Regions from separate parts of the Pseudoalteromonas sp. Angola-30 genome, predicted to be linked through region 1. Evidence: predicted binding sites of a transcription regulator. Region 1 holds the regulator's gene; each other region holds the start of a gene.

The links. The regulator FliA, encoded in region 1, starts transcription of late flagellar genes. The targets are predictions, from matches to a motif close to CTAAAGNTNNNNNNNNNNNNGCCGATA.
Region 2: PSH54_RS13820 (VC2046/SO_2500 family protein) is a predicted target of FliA. The motif match lies at 1,090-1,116, and genes of this name have one in related genera.
Region 3: PSH54_RS20065 (DUF5610 domain-containing protein) is a predicted target of FliA. The motif match lies at 909-935, and genes of this name have one in related genera.

What each region holds. Positions count from the first base shown of each region.
Region 1 covers NZ_JAQREI010000012.1:49,923-52,194, reverse strand. The annotation lists gene PSH54_RS14520 (protein phosphatase CheZ) at 1-448, opposite strand, end outside; gene cheY (chemotaxis response regulator CheY) at 464-847, opposite strand; gene PSH54_RS14510 (RNA polymerase sigma factor FliA) at 889-1,599, opposite strand; gene PSH54_RS14505 (MinD/ParA family ATP-binding protein) at 1,626-2,272, opposite strand, start outside.
Region 2 covers NZ_JAQREI010000011.1:45,687-47,958, reverse strand. The annotation lists gene PSH54_RS13835 (M48 family metallopeptidase) at 107-757, shown strand; tRNA gene PSH54_RS13830 (tRNA-Tyr) at 821-905, opposite strand; tRNA gene PSH54_RS13825 (tRNA-Tyr) at 954-1,038, opposite strand; gene PSH54_RS13820 (VC2046/SO_2500 family protein) at 1,151-1,678, shown strand; gene PSH54_RS13815 (DUF6172 family protein) at 1,869-2,171, shown strand.
Region 3 covers NZ_JAQREI010000028.1:2,409-4,680, forward strand. The annotation lists gene PSH54_RS20065 (DUF5610 domain-containing protein) at 1-879, opposite strand, end outside; gene trmA (tRNA (uridine(54)-C5)-methyltransferase TrmA) at 1,045-2,142, shown strand; gene PSH54_RS20075 (DUF523 domain-containing protein) at 2,153-2,272, opposite strand, start outside.

The DNA.
Region 1 (2,272 bases):
GAGAGCTGTTCATAAACTTGTCGATGCTGTGGCATAAGGTTTTAAACTCGCCCAGCTCTATTTCGCGGTTCATAAGCCTATCCCAAGTAGGCTTAATATGTGCAATTTCATCTGCTAGCTGCTGCGCAATAGGAAGGCTTGCTTCGACCGCATCCATTGTCTTATTAGCTGCATTTTCTGTCATTTCCATGACATAGTTTAAGCGCTTTTTCGCATCCGGTATTGCATCAGTGGTTAAATCGGTTAAACGCGTATCAAGTTCAAAGCTTTTAAGGGCTTCGTGTAATTGGCGTGTTAACTTACCTACTTCAGCAAAAAGCTGCGATTGCTCTTGAGAGGCAGTATCTAAAATTAATTGATCTGCTTTATCTTGCTCACCGTTTTCTAAAAAAACGACGAGCTGACGAGCTTGTTCTAAAGTAATTTGAGGCGCAGCTGGTGCTGACATAAGCCTCTCCTCTCATTAACCTAAGCGTTCAAACACTTTTTCTAATTTAGTTTTCAAAGTACCAGCAGTAAATGGCTTAACAATATAGCCATTAACACCTGCTTGCGCTGCCGCTATTATTTGTTCTTTTTTAGCTTCTGCCGTCACCATTAAAACCGGAATATGTTTTAATTTTTCGTCAGCTCTAATGGCTCTTAGCAAGTCAATACCCTGCATGCCTGGCATGTTCCAATCGGTTACAACAAAGTCAAAAACCTGATTTTGCAACATAGGTAATGCTGTAGAACCATCGTCAGCTTCTTGAACATTCGTGAACCCTAGGTCACGCAACAGATTTTTTATAATACGTCTCATTGTAGAGAAATCATCAACAACAAGAATTTTCATGTTTTTATCCAAAACATCCTCCGGTGAGGTCTTAACCTATAATTTACTTACTACTAGTTTATCCAGTCATTGATTTTTGCTTTGAGCTTAATCATCGCCTGACCATGTATCTGACTTACACGCGATTCACTTACATCGAGTATATGCCCAATTTCTTTTAAATTCATTTCATCGTTGTAATACAAAGAAAGCACCATTGCATCTCGCTCTGGTAAAGACTTTATTGCCTCTAACAATGAATTATTAAACCGTTCATTTTTAACATTATTAAATGGTTTGTCTAGCGCTAAATCTTGACCTGCAGGGCTAATAACATCTTCATCTACCCCTAGATCTTCTATACCAAGCACTTTACTGGAATTAACATCATTTAAAATATGATGGTATTCTTCTAGCGAAATATCAAGTTTTTCAGCTACTTCAGTATCTTTTGGTTCTCTATTTAAGTTATTTTCTAATTCTGTGATAGTTTCGGCTACTAATCGGCTTTTACGGTGCACCGAACGTGGTGCCCAATCCCCTCTGCGCATTTCATCAAGCATAGCGCCGCGGATACGAATACCAGCAAACGTTTCAAAGCTTGCCCCTTTACTGGCGTCAAAGTTTTTTGAGGCCTCGATAAGGCCAATCATTCCCGATTGGATTAAGTCATCAAGCTGAACGCTAGGAGGAAGACGAGCTATTAAATGGCACGCCACTTTTTTGACAAGCGACGCGTGCTTTTCAACAATCACATTTAAATTTTGTGTTGATTGATATCCCATAGCTCTTTTCACCGATGTTGTCATAATCAGCCGTTTACTAGCTTCTCAATGAAAAACTCTAAATGTCCTGAAGGTTGATTAGGTATAGGCCATTTTACTGCTTTTGTCGCTAATGTTTTAAACGCGACTGCTGCTGGTGAATTAGGGAAAAGATCGACAATTACTTTTTGTTTACGCGTAGATTTACGCATATTTTCATCATATGGAATAGTCGCAACAAGCTCCATAGACACATCTAAAAAGCGGTCTGTTACTTTAGAGAGCTTTGCAAAAAGCTCTTGACCCTCGCGCATACTGCGCACCATGTTTGCAACAATTTTAAATTTATAAACGCCATGCTCGCGGCTAAGTACTTTAATAAGCGCGTAGGCATCAGTAATAGAGGTCGGCTCGTCGCACACCACCACCATGACATCTTGCGCTGCACGAGAAAAACTCAGCACCATGTCAGAAATACCAGCGGCGGTATCTACAATTAAAATATCAAATTCGGTATTAAGCTCACTAAAGGCACGAATTAACCCAGCATGCTCAGATGGGGTTAGCTCCACCATACTTTGCGAGCCTGATGTAGCAGGCACAATTTTAATACCGCCTGGGCCTTCAACTAAAATCTCGTCAAGTTCGCACTCACCTGAAAGGACATGAGATAAGTTTTTTTCAACACGTAGTC
Region 2 (2,272 bases), on a different contig from region 1:
AAATAACTACATTGATTAAATAAGGCTTTATAATACGCTTTTATTTATATTTAGAGCATACACCTTGTTTGAGTATCAGCTAAAACGCAGTGCAAGGCGTAAAACAGTGGCAATAAAAGTTAGCCAAAAATTAGTTACTGTTTATGCGCCTACACACGTGCCAAAACTACAAATAGAACAATGGCTGTTTAGTAAAAATGAGTGGGTAACTGCGCAATTGCATAAACAACTTAACGCCATTGATACTCAACAACACCCGTTTAAAAACCAGCAAATAATGGTTTTTGCTAAGCCATATACCATTACTTTTGCAAAAGGGACACGCTCGCATGTTCAGCAATCTGATAGCGTATTTACTATTTACACTTCTAATCGAGTAAAAAAACAGCCTGAAAAACGCAAGCAGTTACTTTGCCTTGCCCTTGAAGAAGTGCTAACAAACTACATTGAAATGCGTTTAGCTTATTATTGCCAACAGATGTCAGAAGCATTACCGACTAAATTGACGATTGGAAGTTATAAACGTAAGTGGGGGAGTTGTAATTCTCGGCGAGAGCTAACCTTTAGCCTTAACCTTGTTGGGGCGCCTCATCATATAATTGATTATGTTATTGTGCACGAATTGGCTCATTTAAAGTATTTGAACCACAGCAGCGCTTTTTGGAAGCGCGTAGCTAATTTTTATCCCGATTATAAATCTGCATCAGCATGGCTTAAAAACCACGGAGCAACATTACAGTGGGTATTTGATAATTAGTCTAAAAATGAAGTTTTAAATAGTAATGAAAAAGATATAGAAAAGGATACTGAAGATAAGAAGTGGTGGAGGGAGCTGGATTCGAACCAGCGAAGGCTGAGCCGTCAGATTTACAGTCTGATCCCTTTGGCCGCTCGGGAACCCCTCCACACTATTTTGTTACATTTGGCCCCACTTAACTTAGCGGTAAGAAAAGTGGTGGAGGGAGCTGGATTCGAACCAGCGAAGGCTGAGCCGTCAGATTTACAGTCTGATCCCTTTGGCCGCTCGGGAACCCCTCCAATGCAACGGCGCTGATAATAGCAAACTGCGTATTTAAGTAAAGAAAAAAGCTAAAGAAATTTGAAATAAAGCCGATAAATATCTATCAGTTATCATAATCGGCTAAAGACTATGCAAATCGATGATTTGTTAATCACAGAGAGTCAACTAAAGACCAGGCTAAATAAAAGTGTGCATGAAAATCGCAGAGGCGAATTCTCACTTTTATTAGCGATGCTATCGCACGATGCGCTGGATTTTAGTCAATTTCACTTGCCAAAAAGTGAAACGCATAGTGCTTATGTAGACGAAGAACAGTTAAGGGAGCGCTTTGGTGCTGGACCAAAGCAATTATTAGCTCCCGAAAAATTTGATATGACCATAGGGCAAGAGCACGCGTCGGTGATTGTTCAACAAGGCGAGCAAGCAGGCATGAAAGCAATAAAATTAAGCCACTGCTTAAACCCTGAGCCACTAGCGATTAGAGATGACAAGTTACATATTCCTTTAACAGTAATCGATAATTGTGAACTATCAGTACGCAGGCGCTTAAATGACACGCACACCGCGCTTGCAAGTCCACAAATGGACGCCGCGGCATTTTATGACGATTTAACTAATGAGGCTATACATAAGCCATTGCTTGTTGCTAACGCATAAAAATAATTTAACACTTGTGCGTTTTAAAAGCCTAAAACACCTTATATTTAATAACCGGTTATGCAATAAAATAGAACAATTCTTTTTTTGTTTAAAAAAAGCATCCACAAATTAAATGCAATTGCTATAATGGCTGCAAATGGTATGACTTGAGTGCCATTATCATTAAATCAAGGTAATTAGGAACGTAATGAAGAAAACATTCACGCTAAATCATGAGAAAATCAAATACCCTCGTATGGTTGATGCTGCAAAGCATGAAGTGAAAAAATATTTGAAAAGAGAGCGCAATAAAACGCTACCTGTTGAAGCTGATTACTGGGCGTTTGACTGTAAGTTTGGCACAAGTGCCGATGATGCCGAAGTTGTTCACGTAGCTGAAATTAACAACAAGATCAGCGAAATCGAAAAGCAGGCGCTTACTTCATTCTATGTTGAGATTTTAGCTAGACCTGCGCAGCGTGAATCGTTCGATCTAGATGATGATGAATAAACCAATAGCAATATTGTAGAAAATGGACCTAGATGGTCCATTTTTTGTTTATGGCAGTTATTAACATGTTTAGTGGTATAGAGTAGCGCTTAAATAAAAAG
Region 3 (2,272 bases), on a different contig from region 1:
TTTAACGGTAGCGACTGTTTTTGTTTGGCGAAGATCCATTGAAAATGCAACGAGTTGCTCACTGCCTAAGCTCAGCTCTTGTGCTTTTTCAAATGCTTCATCCAAATCACCACTAAAGAATGTTTTACTTACACCTTGTAGTTCTTCCATCATGGCATTAATAGCATCTTGCTCTTGTTCGTTTAAATCACCATTAACTGACATTGAAAAAGACAGCTCTCGAGATTGCGACGATGAGCTGGCAAACGATTCGCTGTTATTGCTTTGTTGATACCCGCTCGCTGTTTGAGACTCATATGCATCAGCAAAGCTAATACTGACCTCATCACCTTCGGCCGTTGTAAACTTATACTCGGCATTGCTGCTCATACTTACATATTGTGCTTGGCTTACGCTAACACTGGCCGCTTGTGGGTTAAATAGGGTTTGCTCAAACTCATCAAGTCCCTCAAAAATGCCTTCTTTTGACTTGTCGATTCCCTCTTGCATTTCTTCGTTAAATACACCGGTGCCTTTTAGCTCATCAACTGCTTCGTCTATACCGGTTTGAACACCTGTGCGCGCATCATCTAACATATTTTTTAATTTATCGTCATCGGCACCATTGGCTTTGGCTTTATTAACTGCGCCAGATACAAAGTCGAGTACATTTTTTACTATTTCATCAAAATCGAATAAAGGTTTATCGGCTTGTTTTTGCTCAACAGGTAAACCTAGTTGCTCTGCCATTTTGTCGCCAAGCACTTTTGCAGCAAGTTCTCTGCCTCGCTGTAATGAACTTTCTTGCGGAGATTGGATTGTTGGCTGCTGTAGCGCCTCTTTATTATTGAATTTGTTTACGTTGTTGTTTGGCGTATAGCCATAATTACCGATTTTCATGATCCACCTCCGTTACGTACTTAGCTTATTATCGGCTAATAGTGACAAAACTAAAGTGCATGTTTAAAAAAACAGCAACTTTATTATCAGCAAAACTAGACAAATACTGCTCGCTCCCTACAATAGCGCCGATAAATAGATCTCATAGATAAGGTAGTAGCATTAATGGCAGTGATTAAAATAGATACCACACAGTACGATACGCAGCTAAATGAAAAAGAGCAGCGTATTACGTCGCAATTTAAGCGATTTGGTGTGCAAGCGTTAGAGGTGTTTAGCTCAGAGCCAATTAACTACCGCCAACGTGCTGAATTTAGAGTATGGCACGATGGGGATGATCTATTTCATATTATGTTTGATCAGGCCACGAAAGAAAAAATTCGCGTCGACACCTTTGACCCTGCCGCGCCATTAGTTGGTGAAGTTATGCAGGTGATGATTGATAATTTAAAGTCGTGTGAAGTATTACGTCGTAAGCTGTTTCAAATCGATTATTTATCGTCATTAAGTGGCGAGATTTTAGTAAGCTTGCTTTATCACAAACCACTCGATGAGCAGTGGCTGACTGAAATAAAAGCCCTGAAAGAAAAACTGAGCAGCAAATACAACATTGACTTTATCGGTCGTGCGCGCAAACAAAAAGAAGTACTAGGCAATGATTTTGTTACTGAGCGTTTAACCGTAAACGGCCAGGAGCTTATTTATCAACAAGTAGAAAATAGCTTTACGCAACCTAATGCTAAAGTGAATATAAAAATGCTGGAGTGGGCACAAGACTTATGTAAACCACTGAGTAATGATCTGCTGGAACTTTACTGTGGTAATGGTAATTTCTCTATTGCATTGGCGGGTTCGTTTAATCGCGTATTGGCTACTGAAATATCTAAGTCTTCTGTGCATTCAGCGCAATACAACATTGCTAAAAATAAGGTAGATAACTTAGATATAATTCGTATGTCGAGTGAAGAGTTTACCCAGGCAATGAATGGCGAACGTACCTTTTCGCGTTTAGAGGGGATAGATTTAAAAAGTTACGATTGCCAAACTATTTTAGTCGACCCTCCACGCGCAGGTATGGATACCCTTACCTGTGACTTAGTAGCCAACTACGAGAACATTATTTATATATCGTGCAACCCAGAAACGCTTGAGCGCGATTTAGATCATTTAACCCGTACTCATAATGTTAAGCGCTTTGCGATATTTGATCAGTTCCCTTATACGCATCACATAGAATCGGGTGTTTTCTTACAAAGAAAATAGTGAGTTAATATTATAATGCCAGCACCTTTATAAGTGCTGGTATTTGATTTTCACTAAACACTTCAATTTGATGCTCCATCAGCAACTTAGCAGTCATACCCATGCCCTGTACTTTTACCCCACTATGGCT